One region of the Streptomyces sp. iso_384 genome, then DNA from elsewhere that is predicted to be linked to it. Evidence: riboswitches for the same ligand, from Rfam matches in the RefSeq annotation. Region 1 holds a riboswitch; each other region holds the start of a gene.

Evidence for each region. A riboswitch is a leader RNA that binds a small molecule or an ion and turns the genes downstream of it on or off. The one in region 1 is predicted to bind cobalamin.
Region 2: linked by a shared signal. The riboswitch ahead of AC0VY3_RS16265 (ABC transporter substrate-binding protein) and the one ahead of AC0VY3_RS11080 (cobalamin biosynthesis protein) in region 1 are both predicted to bind cobalamin.
Region 3: linked by a shared signal. The riboswitch ahead of AC0VY3_RS19670 (CbtB domain-containing protein) and the one ahead of AC0VY3_RS11080 (cobalamin biosynthesis protein) in region 1 are both predicted to bind cobalamin.

The regions. Positions count from the first base shown of each region.
Region 1 covers NZ_JBWBTT010000001.1:2,525,465-2,532,173, reverse strand. The annotation lists gene AC0VY3_RS11100 (alpha/beta hydrolase) at 1-269, opposite strand, end outside; gene AC0VY3_RS11095 (class II aldolase/adducin family protein) at 336-995, opposite strand; gene AC0VY3_RS11090 (inorganic phosphate transporter) at 1,273-2,538, shown strand; gene AC0VY3_RS11085 (hypothetical protein) at 2,551-2,781, shown strand; cobalamin riboswitch at 2,944-3,075, shown strand; gene AC0VY3_RS11080 (cobalamin biosynthesis protein) at 3,213-4,208, shown strand; gene AC0VY3_RS11075 (cobyric acid synthase) at 4,205-5,911, shown strand; gene AC0VY3_RS11070 (putative cobaltochelatase) at 5,908-6,709, shown strand, end outside.
Region 2 covers NZ_JBWBTT010000001.1:3,641,448-3,648,156, forward strand. The annotation lists gene AC0VY3_RS16245 (beta-ketoacyl-[acyl-carrier-protein] synthase family protein) at 1-115, shown strand, start outside; gene AC0VY3_RS16250 (acyl-CoA dehydrogenase family protein) at 190-2,202, shown strand; gene AC0VY3_RS16255 (acyl carrier protein) at 2,318-2,593, shown strand; gene AC0VY3_RS16260 (beta-ketoacyl-[acyl-carrier-protein] synthase family protein) at 2,590-3,813, shown strand; cobalamin riboswitch at 3,912-4,098, shown strand; gene AC0VY3_RS16265 (ABC transporter substrate-binding protein) at 4,159-5,205, shown strand; gene AC0VY3_RS16270 (FecCD family ABC transporter permease) at 5,202-6,302, shown strand; gene AC0VY3_RS16275 (ABC transporter ATP-binding protein) at 6,299-6,709, shown strand, end outside.
Region 3 covers NZ_JBWBTT010000001.1:4,375,291-4,381,999, reverse strand. The annotation lists gene AC0VY3_RS19690 (phosphoinositide-specific phospholipase C-related protein) at 1-980, shown strand, start outside; gene AC0VY3_RS19685 (metallophosphoesterase family protein) at 1,137-2,117, shown strand; gene AC0VY3_RS19680 (4'-phosphopantetheinyl transferase family protein) at 2,114-2,848, shown strand; gene AC0VY3_RS19675 (histidine phosphatase family protein) at 2,897-3,493, opposite strand; adenosylcobalamin (AdoCbl) riboswitch at 3,607-3,744, shown strand; gene AC0VY3_RS19670 (CbtB domain-containing protein) at 3,760-3,975, shown strand; gene AC0VY3_RS19665 (CbtA family protein) at 4,045-4,800, shown strand; gene AC0VY3_RS19660 (SDR family oxidoreductase) at 5,002-5,820, shown strand; gene AC0VY3_RS19655 (TetR/AcrR family transcriptional regulator) at 5,853-6,584, shown strand; gene AC0VY3_RS19650 (hypothetical protein) at 6,613-6,709, opposite strand, start outside.

The DNA.
Region 1 (6,709 bases):
GAGGCCCCGTCGACGACGGGTCCGACGACCGCGTGGACGCCGGGTCCGGCGAGGCCCCAGGTGCCGGGCCGGAGCGCCGAGAAGGAGCGGGTCAGGGTGACCTGCCCGGCCGCCGTGGCGTGCACGGTGAGCCTGCGGTCGGCGGGGAGGGGACGTCCGGGCGTCGCCTTGAGGGCGACGCCACTGGCGTACCGGCCGGCCGCGACCGCTGCCGCACCGACGCCGATGATCGAGGTGACGGCCGTTGCCGTCGCGGTTACCGGGCGCACCGCTTCAGTGTCGTGGCGCGGGTGACGAACTGCCAGCGGACAGGGGCCGTCCGGGCGGGGCGCGGGTCAGCCGGGCTGGCCGTATCCCTTGAGCGCCTCGGTCACCTCGGCCAGCTGGGCCGTGTCGAGCAGGGCCGGGGTGCGGCCGGGCACGGAGCTCGCGGTGAGCCAGAGGCGGCACAGCCACTCCAGTTGGGCGGTGCGTTCGTAGGCCTGGTCGAGGGTGTCGCCGTAGGTGACGGTGCCGTGGTTGGCGAGCAGACAGCCGGTGCGGTCCCGGAGGGCTTCGAGCATGGCGTCGGCCAGTTCGGGGGTGCCGTAGCGGGCGTAGGCGGCGGCGCGGACCGGGCCGCCGAGGATGGCGGCCGCGTAGTGGATCAGCGGCACCTCGGTGACGAGGGTGGAGACGGCGGTGGCGTGCACGGCGTGGGTGTGGACCACGGCGGCGGCGTCGGTGGAGCGGTAGACCGCCAGGTGGAGAGGGAGTTCGCTGGTCGGCCCGAGCTCCCCGAGGACCTGCCGGCCGTCCAGGTCGACGCCGACCGCGTCGTGGGGTCCGAGCCGGTCGTAGGGCACCCCGCTGGGCGTCACCAGGACCAGATCGCCGACCCGGGCGGACACATTGCCCGAGGTACCCACGACCAGGCCGTCCGCCGCGCTGCGGCGGGCCGTCGCGACGACGTCCCGCCAGGTCTCTGCCACGGATTCCGGGTGCTGCTCGCTCATGGGGCGATCGTAGGCGCGAAGGCGCGCAACCGGAACGTCACGCGGGCAGTGACGGGGATCTCTTCCGGGCGCCGAACAGCCGGTCAAAATGTTCGCCAACGGGCGGCAAAGGGCAGTCCACGCCGCACCCCACAGGCATCCCGCAACCTCTCCCGCACACAAGCGGAAGCGACCCACTCCGTTTGGGGTCACCGCAAAGCCCTGTCCAGTTCATCTTCCGTTCACTCAGGTTGCCTACGGTCCACGAGCCACTGACGTCGAACGATTGCCTGGGTAAATGGAACACATCACGCTGCTGCTTGCGATTGTGGTCGTAACAGCTCTCGTGTTCGATTTCACGAACGGTTTCCACGACACCGCCAACGCGATGGCCACCACCATCTCGACCGGCGCACTGAAGCCCAAGACAGCGGTGGCGATGTCCGCCGTTCTCAACCTGATCGGCGCGTTCCTGTCGGTGGAGGTCGCGAAGACGATCTCCGGCGGGATTGTCAACGAGGACGGCCTCAGAACCGAGGTCATCTTCGCGGCGCTCGTCGGCGCCATCCTGTGGAATCTCCTGACCTGGCTGGTCGGCCTGCCCTCCAGCTCCTCCCACGCCCTGTTCGGCGGTCTGATCGGCGCCGCGGTCATGTCGGCCGGCTGGTCCTCGATCAACGGCGGCACCGTGGTCACCAAGGTGCTGCTCCCGGCGATCGCCGCCCCGCTGGTGGCCGGCCTCGCCGCGATGCTGGCCACGCGGCTGACGTACCGGATCAACCGGAACGTCACCGACCCGAACCAGCTGAAGTCGACGGCCAAGGGCTACCGGGCCGGACAGATCGCCTCCGCCGGTCTCGTCTCGCTCGCCCACGGCACCAACGACGCCCAGAAGACGATGGGCATCATCACCCTGGCCCTGGTCACCGGCGGCGTCCTCGCCCCCGGCTCCAACCCGCCGATGTGGGTCATCGTCTCCGCCGGTGTGGCCATCGCGCTCGGCACCTACCTCGGCGGCTGGCGCATCATCCGCACCATGGGCAGCGGCCTGACGGATCTCAAGCCGCCGCAGGGCTTCGCCGCCCAGACCAGTGCGGCGACCGTCATCCTGGCCTCCTCGCACCTCGGCTTCTCGCTCTCCACCACCCAGTCCTGCTCGGGTGCCGTGATGGGCGCGGGCCTCGGCCGCAAGGGGGGCGTGGTCCGCTGGTCCACCGCCACCCGGATGTTCGTCGCCTGGGGTCTGACCCTGCCGGCCGCGGGTCTGGTCGGCGCGGGCGCCGAGTTCCTGACCAAGCAGGGCACCTGGGGCATCACCGTCACCGCGATCCTGCTCGTCGGCGGCTCCTTCGCGATCTGGCTGGCCTCGCGCCGCCAGCCGGTCGACCACACCAACGTCAACGACGCGGCCGTCGGCGAGGACGAGCCGCAGGGCGTCGTCACCACCGCCATCGCCGCGGTCCAGCCGCCGCCCGTCGGCGGCCCGGCCTCCGACCTCATGACCACCATCCCGGCTCCGGCCACGGCGCCCGACGACCCGGCCCGGCCGCCGGCCACGGTGTAAGGACAGATCCGCATGAAAATCGACTGGGCAGCTCTCGCCTCCGTCTTCGGTGTCAGCCTCGTGGTCACCGTCGCGCTGGTCGGCCTCTTCACCCTGGGCATCGTCGCCCTCTCCAAGCAGTCCGCCACGGCCGGAAGCAGCGTTTCCGGCGGATCGGTGGCGCTGGCGCGCACCGGCGCGTACGCCTGCTTCGGGCTGTGCGTGGCGGCGGTCTCGTACGGGATCTATCTGATCGTCGCCTGACCCCGTTCCACCGCACTTCCTCGGGCCGGACACACCTCGTGTGTCCGGCCCGATGTGCGTCCGTGTGTGCGTCCGCCCACAGGGGAGCCCCGCAGGTCAACAGCGAGTTGACGGCTGTTCTCGGGGCGTGGTGGACTGCCGGAGCCATTTACGGCGACAGCAGAGGAAGCCGGTGCGAATCCGGCGCGGTCCCGCCACTGTCACCGGGGAGCACTCCCCCACACCGGACGTCACGGCTCGCGGTACGCGGGCTGGAAGGCCGGGGGAACTGCGGATCCGGAAGCCAGGAGACTCTCGTCGCCGGTCACGTCGAACCAGGGCGCGGACCCTGAGTGAGGACCTACGCCATGCCCGGCCGCCGTGTGCCGCATCCTGTGCCCCCCAGTGACGGCCCCGGTGCCGGAACGCCTCTGCTCACGGCGGCCTGAGCCGTGCGTGCCGACCGCGTCTTCGCGTACGGCGCCACGGCCGGACTGATCGCCGACGCCCTGCTCGGCGACCCCCGGCGCGGCCACCCCGTCGCCGGATTCGGCCGCGCCGCCGCGCGGGTGGAGTCCCTGCTGTGGCGTGACGACCGGGGCCGGGGCGCGCTGCACACCCTGGTGTGCGCCGGAGGCGCCGTGGGGGTAGCCGCGCTGGCCGCACGCGCCGTGCGGGACCGGCCCGCGCTCGCCGTCGCGCTGACCGCCGCCACCGCCTGGTCCGTCGTCGGCGGTACGTCGCTGGGCCGGGAGGCCCGCGCCGTCGGCGGCGCGCTGGCCGCCGGGGACCTGGAGGTGGCCCGGGAGCGGCTGCCGCATCTGTGCGGGCGCGATCCGCACTCCCTGGACGGTCCGGGCATCGCCCGCGCGGTCGTCGAGTCGGTCGCCGAGAACACCTCGGACGCGGTCGTCGGCGCGCTGGTGTGGGGGGCGATCGGCGGGGTGCCCGGGCTCGTCGGGTTCCGGGCCGTGAACACGCTGGACGCGATGGTCGGCCACAAGTCGCCCCGCCACCGCCGCTACGGCTGGGCCTCGGCCCGCCTGGACGACCTCGCGGGGTGGCCGGGCGCCCGTCTGACGGCCGCGCTGGCCGTCGCGGCGGGCGGACGGCCCTCGGAGGCCGTACGCGCCTGGAAGGCGGACGCGGGCCGGCACCCGAGCCCGAACGCCGGTCCGGTCGAGGCCGCGTTCGCGGGGGCGCTCGGCGTACGGCTGGGCGGGACGCTGGCGTACGCGGGGCGCGTCGAGCACCGGCCGGTGCTCAACGGGGCGGCCGGGCGGGAGGTGCGGGGCGCGGACATCGAACGCGCGGTGCGGCTCTCGCGCCGGGTGGGCGCGCTGGCCCTCGGGGTGTGCGTGGCGGGCCGGCTGGTCGCGGGGCGCGTGGCCGCCGGCCGTGCGGTCGCCGGACGGTCGTCGACAGGACAGAAGCGGGGACGGGCATGAGCGGCGGACTGCTGGTCGCGGGAACCACATCGGACGCGGGCAAGAGCGTCGTCACGGCGGGCATCTGCCGGTGGCTGGTGCGCCGGGGCGTGAAGGTCGCGCCGTTCAAGGCGCAGAACATGTCCCTGAACTCCTTCGTGACCCGCCAGGGCGCGGAGATCGGGCGGGCCCAGGCGATGCAGGCGCAGGCCGCCCGGGTGGAGCCGACGGCCCTGATGAACCCCGTGCTGCTGAAGCCCGGCAGCGATCGGTCCAGCCAGGTGGTCCTGATGGGGAAGCCGGTCGGCGAGATGAGCGCCCGGGGGTACCACGGAGGCCGTCAGGAGGCGCTGCTCGGCACGGTCACGGACTGTCTGGAGCAGCTGCGGGCGAGCCATGACGCGGTGATCTGCGAAGGGGCCGGGTCGCCTGCCGAGATCAATCTGCGGCGGACCGACATCGTGAACATGGGCATCGCGCGGGCCGCGCGGTTCCCTGTGCTGGTGGTCGGGGACATCGACCGGGGCGGGGTCTTCGCCTCGTTCTTCGGCACGACGGCGCTGCTGAGCGCCGAGGACCAGGCGCTGGTCGCGGGCTACCTCGTGAACAAGTTCCGGGGCGACGTCTCACTGCTGGAGCCGGGGCTGGACATGCTCCACGGTCTGACCGGGCGGCGGACGTACGGAGTGCTGCCGTACGCCCACGGGCTCGGCATCGACGAGGAGGACGGCCTGCGGGTGTCCCTGCGCGGCGCGGTCCGCGAGTCGGTGGTGGCGCCGCCCCATGGGGAGGACGTGCTGCGGGTGGCGGTCTGCGCGGTGCCGTTGATGTCCAACTTCACGGACGTGGACGCGCTGGCCGCCGAACCGGGCGTCGTCGTCCGCTTCGTGGACCGGGCCGATGAGCTGGCCGACGCGGACCTGGTGATCGTGCCCGGGACGCGCGGCACGGTGAAGGCGCTGGCCTGGCTGCGCGAGCGGGGGCTCGCGGACGCGTTGGTACGGCGGGCGGCGGAGGGCCGGCCGGTGCTCGGCGTCTGCGGCGGGTTCCAGGTGCTCGGTGAGCGGATCGAGGACGAGGTGGAGTCGCGGGCGGGGGTCGTGGACGGGCTGGGGCTGCTGCCGGTGCGGATCCGCTTCGACCGGGCCAAGACGCTGGCGCGGCCGGTCGGTTCGGCGCTGGGCGAGCCGGTGGAGGGGTACGAGATCCACCACGGGGTGGCCGATGTACGGGGCGGGGAACCGTTCCTGGACGGGTGCCGGGTGGGGGCGGTGTGGGGGACGCACTGGCACGGGTCGCTGGAGAGCGATGCGTTCCGGCGGCGGTTCCTGGTGGAGGTGGCCCGGGCCGCAGGGCGGCGGTTCGTTCCCGCGCCGGACACGAGTTTCGGGGTGCTGCGGGAGGAGCAGCTGGATCGGCTGGGGGATCTGGTGGAGGAGCACGCGGATACGGATGCGTTGTGGCGGTTGATCGAAGGCGGGGCGCCGCCGGGGTTGCCCTTTGTGCCGCCGGGGGCGCCGTCGTCGGGTGCGGGGGCTCCGCAGAGCCGGGGCGCTGCCCCGGACCCCGCTCCTCGATCGCCGGAGGGGCTGGAAACGGCTCACCCGGAGGCGCTGGGAGAAGCCCGCGGGAACAAGGGGCTTGATGGTGCCCGGTCCGCGGAGTCAACGCCCCGCGGGCTCGGGGAAGCAGCTGTTGTTCATGTCGACCAGGAGGCCTTGTGAGTACGCCGTATCCCTTCACCGCGATCGTCGGGCAGGACGACCTGCGGCTCGGGCTGTTGCTGAACGCGGTCAGTCCGGCTGTCGGCGGGGTGCTCGTGCGGGGGGAGAAGGGGACCGCCAAGTCCACCGCCGTGCGTGCGCTGGCCGCCCTCATGCCCGAGGTCGCCATCGTGCCCGGGTGCCGGTTCTCCTGTGATCCGGCCTCGCCCGATCCGGCGTGTCCCGACGGTCCGCACGCGGAGGCGGCCGGTGTGTCGCGGGCCGCGCGGACCGTGGAACTGCCCGTCGGCGCGTCCGAGGACCGGCTCGTGGGGGCGCTGGACATCGAGCGGGCGCTCTCGGAGGGCGTGAAGGCGTTCGAGCCGGGGCTGCTGGCCGACGCGCATCGCGGGATCCTGTACGTCGACGAGGTCAACCTGCTCCACGACCACCTGGTGGACCTGCTGCTGGACGCGGCGGCCATGGGTGCCTCGTACGTGGAGCGCGAGGGCGTCTCCGTACGACATGCGGCGCGGTTCCTGCTGGTCGGGACGATGAACCCGGAAGAGGGCGAGCTGCGGCCACAGTTGCTGGACCGGTTCGGGCTGACCGTCGAGGTGGCCGCTTCCCGGGACACCGACGAGCGGGTCGAGGTCGTGCGGCGCCGGCTCGCGTACGACGACGATCCCGAGGGCTTCGCGGCGCGCTGGGCCGAGGAGGAGAGCGCCCTGCGGCAGCGGATCGCCGATGCGCGCGCCCTGCTGCCCCGCGTCGTGCTCGGCGACGGCGTGTTGCGGCAGATCGCCGCCACCTGCGCCG
Region 2 (6,709 bases), 1.1 Mb from region 1:
CTTCCCGCTCGACTGCGTGACCAAGGAGCCCCGTCACCAGCGGGTCGAGCGGGCGCTGAGCCACTCCTTCGGCTTCGGCGGCCACAACGTCGCCCTCGCCTTCCAACGCGCTTGATAAACGAGGGCATTTCGGGACGGCGGGGGGTGTCCTCGCCGTTCCTTGATCGTTACTGTGTTGTGACCGTCATGATGAACGACGCGGCCCCGCCGTCCACGAACGAACTGCTCACCGCAGTGCTCTTCGGACCGAACTTCCGTCAGGAACACGGTTTCTGGCGGCGGCTGCTCACAACAGAACCGTTTCGCCGCCCCGGTGGCGGCACCCCCGACGAACGACTCGCCCTCTCCTACCACCGGATGCGCATCCTCAACAACGCGCTCGACAGCGGCGCGAGACTGGCGGCCGACCCCCGGGCGCTGGCCGCCCTGCACGAATGGCTCGGCCCGGTCGACCCGGCGCTGACCACCGTGGCGGGCATCCACTACAACCTCTTCCTCGGCAGCCTCCTCGACCACGACGCGGACACCCTGCGCGACTTGTCGGACTTCCTCGCCCTGCGGCGCGTCGGCACCTTCCTCTGTACGGAGGTGGCGCACGGCAACGACGCGGCGGCCGTCGAGACGACCGCGACGTACGACCCCGCACGCGACGGCTTCGTCCTGCACACCCCGCATGCCGGGGCGCAGAAGTTCATGCCCAACACCAGTCCCGCCGGAGGCCCCAAGTCCGGTGTGGTGGCCGCCCGGTTGCTCGCCGAGGGCGCCGACCGCGGGGTCTTCCTCTTCCTCACCCCGCTCACCGACGCCCATCGCGCCCTGCCCGGCGTGCGGGTGCGGCGGCTGCCCGCCCGGATGGGCTCCCCGGTCGACCACTGTCTGACCTCCTTCGACCACTGCTTCGTCCCGCGCGGCGCGATGCTCGCCGGACAGCAGGGGCGGATCGGCGACGACGGACGTTTCCACAGCGAAATCCCCAACCGCAGAAGGCGGTTCCTCACCTCCATCGGCCGGGTCACCCCCGGCAAGCTCTCCATGAGCGCCTGCGCGGTCGGCTCGGCCCGGGTCACCCTGGCCATCGCCGTTCGCTACGCCGGTCACCGGATGATCTCCGGATCGCGCGCCGCGCAACAGGTGCCGGTGTACGCGCACCGCACCCATCACGGGCCGCTGGCCGGGGCGATGGCCACCGTCTACGCGATGAGTCTGCTGCACCGCAGGGCCCTGGACCGCTGGGAGTCGGCCCCGGAGGCCGACCGGGACGAGGCGGAGCGCCTGGTGGCCGTCGCCAAGGGGTGGATCACCTGGCAGGCGCGCGGCGTCATCGTCGAATGCCGTGAACGGTGCGGCGCCCAGGGGCTCCTGGAGAACAACGGCATGACCGAACTGTTCACCGGCATCGAGGGCGCGATCACCGCCGAGGGCGACAACCTCGCCGTGCACGCCAAGGCCGCCGCCGAGATGCTGTTCAGTGCCACCGCCGGGGAGGCGGACGCCGACGGCGGCCCCGGCGAGTTCGACGACCCGGCCCTCCTCGGCCGGCTCGTCGCGGCCCTGGAGAACCTCTGGTTCGCCCGTGCCCGGGAGCGGATGAGCGCCGCCCCGCCCGGCGACCCGCTCGGCCGCTGGAACGCCGCCTCCCCGGCCGCGCTGCGCGGCGTCGAGGCGTACGCCTACCGGCAGGCGGACGAAGCGTACGCCGAGGCCGTCGCCGCGCTGCCCGAGGGTGAGGCGCGCGAGCGGCTGACCGAGCTGCGCAGGCTCTTCGCACTCCAGTGGATCGCCCGCAACAGCGGCGACCTGCTCGCCTCCGGACGGCTGACCGCCGATCAGGTCACCTTTCTGCCCGACCTGGTGGAGCGGGCGATCGCCGCCGTGGCCGCGCACACCCCCGCCCTGGTCGGGTCCTTCGCCCTTCCCGAGCGCCTGATGTCGGACTGGCCGATCGCCGGACCCGGTTACGCGGACGTCTACGACGACCCCGAGGGGCCCTGGCACCGGGGCCGCAGGGCGGGAATCCGGGGCCGCGCGGCGGAATTCAAGCGGCCCAACTGCGGCAGCAGGAGGCGCCCACTGCGCGAGAAGGTGGCCGCGCTCGGCACCCGCGGGGTCCTACTGGCGTACTGGGGAACCACCTCGATGCTCTCCCGATGGTTCGAGAAGCCGCAGGTGAGCGTAGACGAATCGGTTCGCCCCAAGGCGTAACCGGAAGATAGTCATCCAGTTACTTCGGACGGTGGGTCGCTGCGTTCAGCTATCCGCCGTACGGGAAAACCCGAGCCGGCCAGATGCCGATGGAACGCCGATGAGAGGAATCGCCATGAAGACCATCCACCCCAAGATCACCGAGGTACTCACCGGGACGTTCAAGGTGCCCGCCGCCGAGATCCTGCCGGAGTCCACGATGGACAGCCTGGAGATGGACTCGCTCGCGGTCGCCGAGTTCGCCGTCATCATCAAGGAGACGCTGGGCGTCGACGCGGACTCGGAGAAGCTGTACAAGGACGCCACGCTGGCCGACATCTCCGCGTACATCGACGCGGCCGTCGGCAGCGCGGCGGCCGATGCCACGGTGCCGGTGAGCAACACCCGATGAAGCGACCCGCCATCGCCGTCACGGGGCTGGGCATGATCACCCCGGTCGGCCACACCACCGACACCACCTGGGACGGAGTCTGCGCCGGGGAGTCGCCCGCCCGCACCGTCCCCGAACTGCACGGCTGCGCCGTCGACTTCGCCTGCACGGTCTCCGGCATCGACCTCGACGACGCGGTCGGCGGCCGGACCGCGTTCCGGATGGGCCGGTACGTCAAGTTCGCCGTCCTGGCCGCCAGGGAGGCGGTCGCCGACGCCGGGCTCGACCCCGAGCGGTGGGACGGCGCCCGGGTCGCCGTCGTGGTCGGCACCAGCAGCGGAGGATCCGCCGGACTCACCGAACAGGCCGTCGCCCTGGAGCGACGCGGCCCCGAGGCCACCTCGCCCTCGGGCATCCTGCTGACCATCCCGAACATGCCCGCGGCCGAGATCGCCATCCGGATGAAGGCCACCGGACCCAGCCTCGCCCCGTGCACGGCCTGCTCGTCCGGGGTGACCGCCCTGTCCGTGGCCCGGGACATGCTGACGCTGGGCCACTGCGACATCGCCATCGCCGGGGCCACCGAGTCCATCGTGTTCCCGGTCGCGATGACCGGCTTCGCCCGCTCCGGCGCGGCGGCACCGCGGGACGGCGACCCCGCCCGCCTCTGCCGGCCCTTCGCCGCGGACCGGGCCGGGATCGTCATGGGCGAGGGCGCGGCCGTCATGGTCCTGGAGCGGGCCGAGGACGCCCGGGCCAGAGGCGCCTCCCCCCGGGCCCTGATCGCGGGTACCGGCGCCACCACCGACGCCCACCACCCCACCAGCCCCCACCCCTCCGGGGACGTGGCGCGGGCGGCCGTCGACGGCGCGCTGCGCGACGCGGGCTGGCGGCCAGAGGACGTCGACCACGTCAACGCGCACGGGACGTCGACCCCCCTCAACGACGCCACCGAAGCCGCCCTCATCGGCCGGGCCTATCCGCACCGGCCGCCCGTCACCGCCCCCAAGGGCGTACTGGGCCACTGCATGGGCGCGGCCGGCGCCATCGAGGCGGGCCTGACGATCCTCACGCTCCAGCACGGGATGATCCCGCCGATCGCGAACCTGGACGCCCCCGCGCCCGGGTTCGACATCGACTGCGTCACCAAGGCCCCGCGCGAGGTGCCGGTACGGCGGGCCGTCAGCCACTCCTTCGGCTTCGGCGGCCAGAACGCGGTGATCGCCCTCCAGGCTCCGTAACGACGCAGTCCGCCCGGGCCGGTGCGGCAGGCCGATCCCGCGCCGCACCGGCCCGCGCCCAGCGGCCCGCCGCACCGCGCCTGGTCCGCGGAGCCGCGTGATAGCTTGCCGGGGCCAGTCGAACCCCAGCGACGGGGTCAGGGAATCCGGTGCGAGACCGGAACTGACGCGCAGCGGTGAGGGGGACGGGCGGGGCCACGGCCACTGGAGCACCCACCTGCTCCGGGAAGGCGTCCCGCCCGGACGAACCCGAGTCCGAAGACCTGCTGGCACCCGCGCCCGCACCGGGGCACGGGAACCGTACGACGGGCTCCGCGGCTGGGCCCAGAGACACAGAGGTCCTTCGTGCTGTCCACGGCCACCCTCGCCCCGATACGTACCGCCGCCCTGCTCGCGGCGGGGCTCCTCCTGCTGACCGCCTGCGGCGGGGGTGAGAGCACCGGGGCCGCCGACGGGAAGAAGACCGAGGGCTTCCCGCTCACCCTCGAGAACTGCGGGCGCACCGTCACCGTGGAGGCCCCGCCCCGGCGGGCCGTCTCCGTCGACCAGGGGTCGACCGAGATCCTGCTCTCGCTCGGGCTCGCGGACCGGCTCGCCGGGACCGCCACCTGGAGCGACCCGGTCATGAAGGGCCTGGAGAAGGCCAACGCCGGGGTCGAGCGGATATCGGAGAACCGGCCCTCCTCGGAGAAGGTCCTCGACAAGGAGCCCGACTTCCTCAGCGCCTCCTTCGCCTCGACCCTCGCCAAGGGCGGCGTCGCCCCCCGCGAACAGTTCGAGAAGCTCGGCGTTCCCACGTACATCTCGCCCGCCGACTGCACCGGCAAGGACAACAGCGGCGGCGGCGACGGAGCCCGTACCGCACCGCTGACGATGGACAGCGTCTACACGGAAGTCCGCGAACTGGCCCAGGTGTTCGGCGTCCCCGAGCGCGGTGACGCCCTGGTGAAGAAGCTCCGGGCCCGCGTGGACCGGGCCACCGAGGGCGTCGACGCCTCCGACGCCTCCCTTCTCTACTGGTTCTCCGACTCCAAGGCCCCCTACCTCGCGGGCTGTTGCGGCGCCCCCGGCGTCATCACCAAGGAGCTCGACGCGAAGAACGTCTTCGACGACACCCACGACGAATGGCCCCAGATCAGCTGGGAGACCGTCGCCGACCGCAACCCCGACGTCCTGGTCATCGGCGACCTGAGCCGTACGACGCAGACCGCCGAGAGCGCCGACAAGAAGATCGAGTTCCTGGAGTCCAACCCGGTCACCAAGACGATGGACGCCGTCAAGAACCGGCGTTACGTGCTGCTCAGCGGCCAGGCCATGAACCCCACCATCCGGACCGTCGAGGGCCTGGAGCGCGTCGCGGCCGGACTGCGCGACTTCGGGCTCGCGGGGTGAGGGCGAGCACGGACAGCCGTACGGTCGGGAAGCCGGCCGACGCACCGCCTGCCGCCGTCCGCCCCGACGGCCCCGCCCGGGTCGGTGCGCCGTTCACCGTTCTGCTCTGGAGCGGCGGCCTGCTCCTCCTCCTGGCCTCCGTCGCGGTCGCCGTCACCATCGGGCCCGCCCGGATCTCCGTGCCCGACGTCTGGTCCGCCGTCGCCGCGCACCTCGGGTTCGGCGCCAGTGACCTCAGCCCGATCCGGGACGGCATCATCTGGAACCTCCGCATGCCCCGCACCCTTCTCGCCGCCGTGTGCGGCGCGGGGCTCGCGGTGTGCGGCACGGTGATGCAGTCCCTGCTGCGCAACCCGCTCGCCGACCCCTTCGTCCTCGGCGTCTCCTCCGGAGCCTCGACCGGGGCGGTCGTGGTGGTCGTCCTCGGGGTCGGCGGGGGAGCGGTGTCGCTGTCGGCCGGGGCGTTCGTCGGGGCCATCTGCTCGTTCGCCCTGGTGCTGCTGCTCAGCCACACCCTCGGCGGCTCCACCGACCGGGTCGTCCTCTCCGGCGTCGCCGCGATGCAGCTCTTCTCCGCCCTCACCTCCTTCGTCGTGATGACCTCCGCCGACGCCGAGCAGACCCGCGGGGTGCTGTTCTGGCTCCTCGGCTCGCTCAGCGGCGTCGGCTGGAGCGAGGTCGTCCTCTGCTCCGCCGTGCTCGCCGTCTGCCTGGTGGTCTGCCTGGCCCACGCCCGTACGCTCGACGCCTTCGCCTTCGGGCAGGACGCCGCCGCCGCGCTCGGCGTGAACGTCGCCCGCACCCGGATCGTGCTGCTCTGCACCACGGCCCTGCTGACCGCCGCCCTGGTCAGCGCGGCCGGGGCGATCGGCTTCGTCGGCCTGGTCCTGCCGCACGCGGCCCGCGCCGTCACCGGATCCGGGCACCGGCGGCTTCTGCCGGTCACCGCACTCGCCGGGGCGATCTTCCTGGTGTGGGCCGACACCCTCGCCCGGACCGTCCTGGACCCGCAGGAGGTACCGGTCGGCGTCGTCACCGCGCTGATCGGCGTCCCCGCCTTCGTCCTCGTCCTGTACCGCACCCGGAGCACGTCATGAGCCGCACCACGCACGGTTCCGTCGGCCTGCGCGCCGAGCGGGTCGGCCGGGAGGCGGGCGGCCGGCTCATCCTCGACGGCGTGGACATCGCCCCGCCGCCCGGCTCCACCGTCGGACTCATCGGCCCCAACGGCTCCGGAAAGTCCACCCTGCTGCGGATCCTCGCGGGCCTCCTCGCTCCGGCCACCGGTGTCGTCACCCTGGACGGGAACCCCCTCGCCGGCCTCGGCCGCCGCACCGTCGCCCGCCGGATCGCCGTCGTCGACCAGCACGCGGTCACCCAGGTCGACCTCAGCGTCCTGGACGTCGTACGCCTCGGACGTATCCCGCACCGCCGCGCCTGGTCCGCCCCCGACCGCACCGACGAGGACGCCGTCGCCGAGGCGCTGCGGCGCACCGGGCTCACG
Region 3 (6,709 bases), 1.8 Mb from region 1:
CGGCGGTCCGTACGACGGCGGCGGGCGTGGCCTGCGCCGCACTCGCCGGCGTACTGGTCGTGCCGCCCGTGTTCGGCCCGTCCGCACCCCGCCAGTGCCTGGGCAGCAGCCGCCTGTGCGAACTGCGCTACGACGAAGCCGCCTATCTGACCTCGCACAACGCCATGTCCACCACGGCCGACCGGTTCATCGGCCCCCTCCAGGACCCCGACATCCCCGCCCAGCTCAACACCGGCGTCCGGGCCCTCCAGATCGACACGTACCGCTGGGAGAGCCCGCAGGACATCGCCGAGCGCCTCGACTCCCCGGAGTTCACCCCCGAGCAGCGCCGCCTGATCTCCGGTGCCATCGACAAGGTCAACCCGCCGCGCGAGGGCCTGTGGCTCTGCCACGGAGTCTGCCGCGCCGGGGCCATCGAACTGGTCCCGGCCCTGGAGGACATCGGCGACTGGCTGCGCGCCCACCCCACCGAGATCGTGACGCTCATCGTCCAGGACGACATCAGCCCCGAGGACACCGAGAAGGCGTTCCGCGCCGCCGGCCTGGACGACCTCCTGCACACCCCCGCGGCGGACCCGGACGCTCCGTGGCCGACGCTGGGGGAGATGATCGACAGCGGCCGCCGGCTGGTGTTGTTCGCCGAGAAGGCCGACGGGCCGGCGCCCTGGTACCGCAACTTCTACCGGTACGGGATGGAGACCCCGTTCGCCTTCCGGAACCCCTCCGAGATGACCTGCGCGCCGCACCGGGGCGGCACCGGCAAGCAGCTCTTCCTCCTCAACCACTTCATCACGAACGCGGGCGGCAGCCGCCTGGACGCCGGCCGTGTCAACGCCCGGGACTGGGTCCTGGAGCGGACCCGCGCCTGCGAGGCGGAGCGCGGCAGTCCGGTCACCTTCATCGCCGTCGACTACACGACGGTCGGCGACGCACTCGGCGCGGTGAACGAACTGAACTCCCGCCGGGCGGACGCCGACTGACCCCACGTCCTCGGCCGACGTCCCGCCGCGGCCGACGTGCCCACCCTCCGAAACCCCGGGGGAACCGCGAGGGGAGCGTGAGACGCTACGTACCCAAGGGCTCCCACCGTGCGGACGGAGCCGGACGACCGCCGACAGATCAGGAACCAGCTGCCCATGCCTCCTCCGAGCGACTCCGCACCGCACGGTGCTCCCGCCGCCGTTCCCGCCCCCGGCGACGGACACCGACAGCAGGGCGCGGGCCGGCTGCTGGCCGTGAGCGACCTGCACGCCGCGGTCACCGACAACCGGCCCCTCGTGGAGTCCCTGCACCCGACGACCGACGCGGACTGGCTGATCGTCGCCGGCGACGTGGCGGAGCAGCCCGAGGACATCCGGTGGGCGCTCGCACTGCTCGCCGAACGCTTCGCCCATGTGATCTGGACCCCCGGCAACCACGAGCTGTGGACCCTGAACAAGGACCCGGTCCAGCTCCGCGGCCAGGCCCGCTACGACCACCTCGTCGAGCTGTGCCGGGAGCTCGGGGTGACGACTCCGGAAGACCCCTTCCCGCTCTGGCCGGGCCCGGACGGACCGGTGGCGATCGCACCGCTCTTCCTTCTGTACGACTACACCTTCCGCGCCCCGGGAACGCACACGAAGGAGGAGTCGCTCGCCGTCGCGCACGAGTCCGGCATCGTCTGCAACGACGAGTACCTCCTCCACCCGGACCCCTATCCGACCCGGGACGACTGGTGCCGTGCCCGGGTCGCCGCGACCGAACGCCGGCTCGCGGAGCACGACTCCGAGATACCCCTCGTCCTGGCCGGGCACTGGCCGCTGGTGCGGGAACCCACGTCGGTGATGTGGTACCCGGAGTTCGCGCAGTGGTGCGGCACCGAACTGACCGCCGACTGGCACCGCCGCTTCAACGTCACCGCCGTCGTCTACGGACACCTCCACATCCCCCGGACGACCTGGTACGACGGGGTGCGCTTCGAGGAGGTCTCCATCGGCTACCCCAGGGAATGGCGCGAGAGGGGGCACCCGCGCGGTCTGCTGCGGCAGATCCTCCCGTACGAGGGCGACTCCACCCCACCGGCCCGGACCGGCGCCGAACCGTCCGCACGACCGCGCACCCCCGGAGGCACCTCGTGATCGAGCTGCTGCTCCCCGCCGACGTCTCCTGTGCGGCGACCCGCGCGGAGAGCGTCCCGGACGGAACCCTCTTCCCGGAGGAGGAGGCGCTGATGGCCAAGAGCGTGGCCAAACGCCGGAACGACTTCGCGACGGCCCGTGCCTGCGCCCGGCGGGCCATGGCCGGACTCGGCCTGCCGCCGGTGGCCGTGCTCCACGGGCACCGGGGACGACCGCTGTGGCCCGGGGGAATCGTCGGCAGCCTCACCCACTGCGACGGGTACCGGGCGGCCGCGCTGGCCCGTGCGCAGGACGTGCTGTCGCTGGGCATCGACGCGGAACCGCACGCCCCGCTCCCCAGCGGCGTACGGGAGTTGGTGACGCTGCCCGCCGAACGCGAGCGGATCGGTCCGCCCGCTCCGGAGGGCTCGGACGAAGACGACGCGGGCGAAATCCACTGGGACCGGGTCCTGTTCAGCGCCAAGGAGAGCGTTTTCAAGACCTGGTATCCGGTCACGGGCCTCGAACTCGACTTCACCGAGGCCGACCTGACGTTCCGACGGACCGATGGACCGGGCAGCGGCAACGGTCCTCAGGGCGGTGTGGCCGCCGAGGGCTCCTTCGACGCCCGGCTGCTGCTCACCGACCCGGCGCTGCCGACGACGCTGCACGGGCTCTGGCGGATCGAGGACGGCATCGTCGCCACGGCCGTGCTGGTCCGGCCCGACTGGCGGGACAGCAGCGCGGTGTGACGTTCGGCCGGCCGGCCGGTCTGCTGGGGCGGCGACGCGGCGTGACGCTCAGTCGGCCGGGGGAGCGGTCAGGGGGCGGCCCAGTCCCACGTTCCACCGGCCCGACCGGCCGCTGAGTCCGGTCAGCGTCAGCGGGGCGACGTCCAGCCGCCAGAACGCCTCCGCGGGCAGCCGCAGACCATGGACGACCGCCGCCCGGACCACGGCGGCCTCGGCCACCGCCAGGAAGCTCGTGCCGGGTGCGTCCGGTCCGCCGAGGAAGTCCAGCCACCGCCCGGTCCTCCCGACCAGGTCGTGCAGCGACTCGCCGCCGTGCGGCGCCGCCGCGGGGTCGCCGAGCCAGGCGGCCACCTGCGCGGGCTCGGCGGCGGCCACCTCGTCGAGACGGCGGCCGGCCCAGCGCGCCAGGTCCCAGCCGGCCAGGGCCGGTTCGGTCCGTGCCCGCGCCGCCAGGCCGAGCGCAGCGGTGGTCTCGCGGCACCGCTCGGAGGGGCCGCTCAGTGCGAGCCCGGCTTTCGGCACCGCGCCGGCCGCGGCCCGCGCGCGCTCCCGGCCGGACCGGTCCAGGGGAGCGTCGCCGTCGAAGCGGGCCTCCCGCAGTGCCGCGTTCACCGCCGGTGAGATCAACATCACCCGTACTGTCATGTTCCTGCCGTCACTCCTTCACCATGGGCCCCAAAGCCCTGCAGTCCCAAGGGATCCGTGCTCCCCGGCTCCGCAGATTGGACCATGGCGGCGCCTGTGTACAGGCGGTATGGTCACGTCGACCATGACGAGGGTGTGACGGAAGTCCGGTGAGAATCCGGCACGGTCGCGCCACTGTGAACCCGCATCCTTGCGGGTGAGTCAGACCCGGCACCTTCGTCCGAAGCACCACGACAGGGACGCGTGTTCCCACAGGAGGTACTGCGATGGCACAGTCCGCCGTTCCCGCAACCGGAACATCCGCGATCACTCCGATCTCGGCGAAGGCCATTGCCCCGTGGGCGGTCTTCTTCGGCATTCTCATGCTCGTCCTGCTGTACTTCGTCGGCGCCGAACAGGGTGCCACTGCGCTCATCTCGGGCGAAGGCGTCCACGAGTGGGTCCACGACGGCCGCCACCTGCTCGGCTTCCCCTGCCACTGAGGCACCTGCGACACCTGAAGCGGCAGGAAATCAGCGGACACGGGAAGCAAGAGAAACCAGGAAACCATCGTGAACTCCATATCTGTCAGAGCTCTGCTCGTGCGCGGCATGCTCGCGGGCCTGATCGCGGGCGCGCTGGCGCTCGCCGTCGCCTACTTCCTCGGTGAGTCCCAGGTGGACGCGGCCATCGCCCTCGAAGAGGCCCACAGCCACGACCACGGCGGCGGCGAGGAGTTGGTCAGCCGCACCATGCAGGCGACCGGCGGACTCGCCACCGGCGTCCTGGTCTTCGGCGTCGCCGTGGGCGGGATCGCCGCCCTCGTGTTCTGTTACGCGCTGGGCCGCATCGGCAACTTCGGCCCCCGGGCCACGGCCGCGCTGATCGCGGGCGCCGCCCTGCTCACGGTCTATGTCGTGCCGTTCCTGAAGTACCCGGCGAACCCGCCCGCCGTCGGCAACCCCGACACCATCGGCAAGCGCACCACTCTGTTCTTCCTGATGGTCGCCCTCAGTGTGCTGCTGGCCGTCGCCGCCGTCATCATCGGCAAATGGCTCGCTCCCCGCCTGGGCAACTGGAACGCCACCGTCGTGGCCGTCGCAGGCTTCGTTCTGCTGATCGGCCTCTCCTACGCCTTCCTGCCCTCCTTCGACGAGGTGGGCAAGGACTTCCCGGCGACTCTGCTGTGGGAGTTCCGGCTCTCGACGCTCGCGGTCCAGACGACGCTGTGGAGCGTCTTCGGCGTGGTCTTCGGCCACCTCACCGAACGTCTCCTGACGCCCGTGGCCCGCGCCGCGACGCCCCGCACGGCGAGTGCGGTGAACTGAGCGGATCGCACTGACGCACACGACGGAACCCGCCGGGGCCTGCCCGGCGGGTTCCGTCGTGTGCGGGCCGGGCGAAAGAAGGGTAGCGATGTTCATAGCGTTGCTACGACCATGGGGTATCGTCGCTATCGCGATGATGTTAGCGTTGATCTCGCCGGGTTTCACGGGACCGCCGCGACCCCAGTCGCCAGGAGCACCGCCATGACCGAACAGTCCACATCCGCATCGACGTCCGTATCGACGCCGGCACCTGCATCCGCGTCCTCCGCGCCGGCCGCACGCGCCGGTGACGCCCCTCGTCGGGTGGCCGTGGTCACCGGGGGTTCCCGGGGCATCGGCCGCGAGAGCGCCGAACGGCTCGCCGCCGACGGCTTCGCGGTCGTCGTCAACTACGCGGGCAAGCGGACCGAGGCGGAGGCCGCCGTCGCCGCCGTCACGGCCGCGGGTGGTGAGGCCTTCGCCCAGCAGGCGGACGTGGCCGACGAGGTCGCCGTCGCGGCGCTCTTCGACGCCGCCGAGAAGACGTTCGGCGGCGTCGACGTGGTGGTGCACGCGGCGGGGGTCATAGCGCTCGCGCCGCTGGCCGAGCTCGAACTCGACACGCTCGACCGGATGCACCGCACCAACATCCGGGGCACGTTCGTCGTCGACCAGCAGGCCGCTCGGCGGTTGCGCGAGGGCGGGGCCATCATCAACTTCTCCAGCTCGGTGCTGTCGCTGGCGCTGCCCGGCTACACCGCCTATGCCGCGACCAAGGGCGCCGTCGAGGCCATGACCCTGATCCTCGCCCGCGAGCTGCGCGGCCGCGACATCACCGTCAACGCCGTCGCGCCGGGGCCGACCGCCACCGCCCTGTTCCTGGACGGCAAGGACGAGGAGACCGTCGCACGGATGGCCGCCCAGCCGCCGCTGGAGCGGCTGGGTACCCCGCAGGACATAGCCGAGGTGGTCTCCTTCCTCGCCGGCCCGGCCCGCTGGGTCAACGGCCAGGTGCTGCGGGCCAACGGCGGCATCGTCTGACCGCCGCCGTGCCGCTTGATAGCGTCCGTCCGGTGAGTACGAGCACCCGCACACGCATCCTGGAAGTGGCCGCCACTCTGGTCAGGGAATCGCCCGACGGCGATATCTCCACGCGCGCCGTGTGCGAGGCGGCGAAGGTGGGCGCTCCGGCCCTCTACCGCCACTTCGGCGACAAGGAAGGCCTGCTGTCGGCCGTCGTCGACCACGGCTTCGAGAAGTACCTGGCGACGAAGAGGGAGCGCGGCGAGACGACGGACCCCGTGGAGGACCTGCGCCGTGGGTGGGACAGCCACGTCGCCTTCGCCCTCGACAACCGCAACCTCTACCGGCTGATGAACTCGCCGGCGATGCGCACACCGCCCGCCGCGGCGCTGGAGTCCCACCGGATCCTGACCGGGGACCTCGAACGGGCCGCCGTTCGGGGCCGGATACGCGTCGCGCCCGAGCTCGCCGCCCAGATGATCATGTCGGCCAATGTGGGGGTGGCACTGATGCTGGTGTCCCGCCCCGCGACGTTCGACGACATCGAGGTGTCCCGACGGGTGCGTGACGCGCTGTACGCGACGGTACTCACACCGGACGTTTCGCCGGAGATGTCGCCGAGCGTGCCGTCCGGCGCGCCGCCGGCCGCCGAAGTGCCCACGGCGGCGGCCCGGTTGAGCGCTCTGCTGCGGAAGGAGCACGGGGCGGGCCTGAGCACCGCCGAGGCGGCGCTGATGAAGGAGTGGCTCGACCGGGTGGCGAACGCCCGGCCGGACGTCTGATCCGCGGCGCCGAACCGGACGACGGAGGTCACCGCGGCGCGGGGGAGGAGGCGTCGTGATCGCGCAGGCCGTCCTCGGTGCGGCGCGCCGCGTTGCCGACGATGCGTTCCAGGTCCTTCTGTACG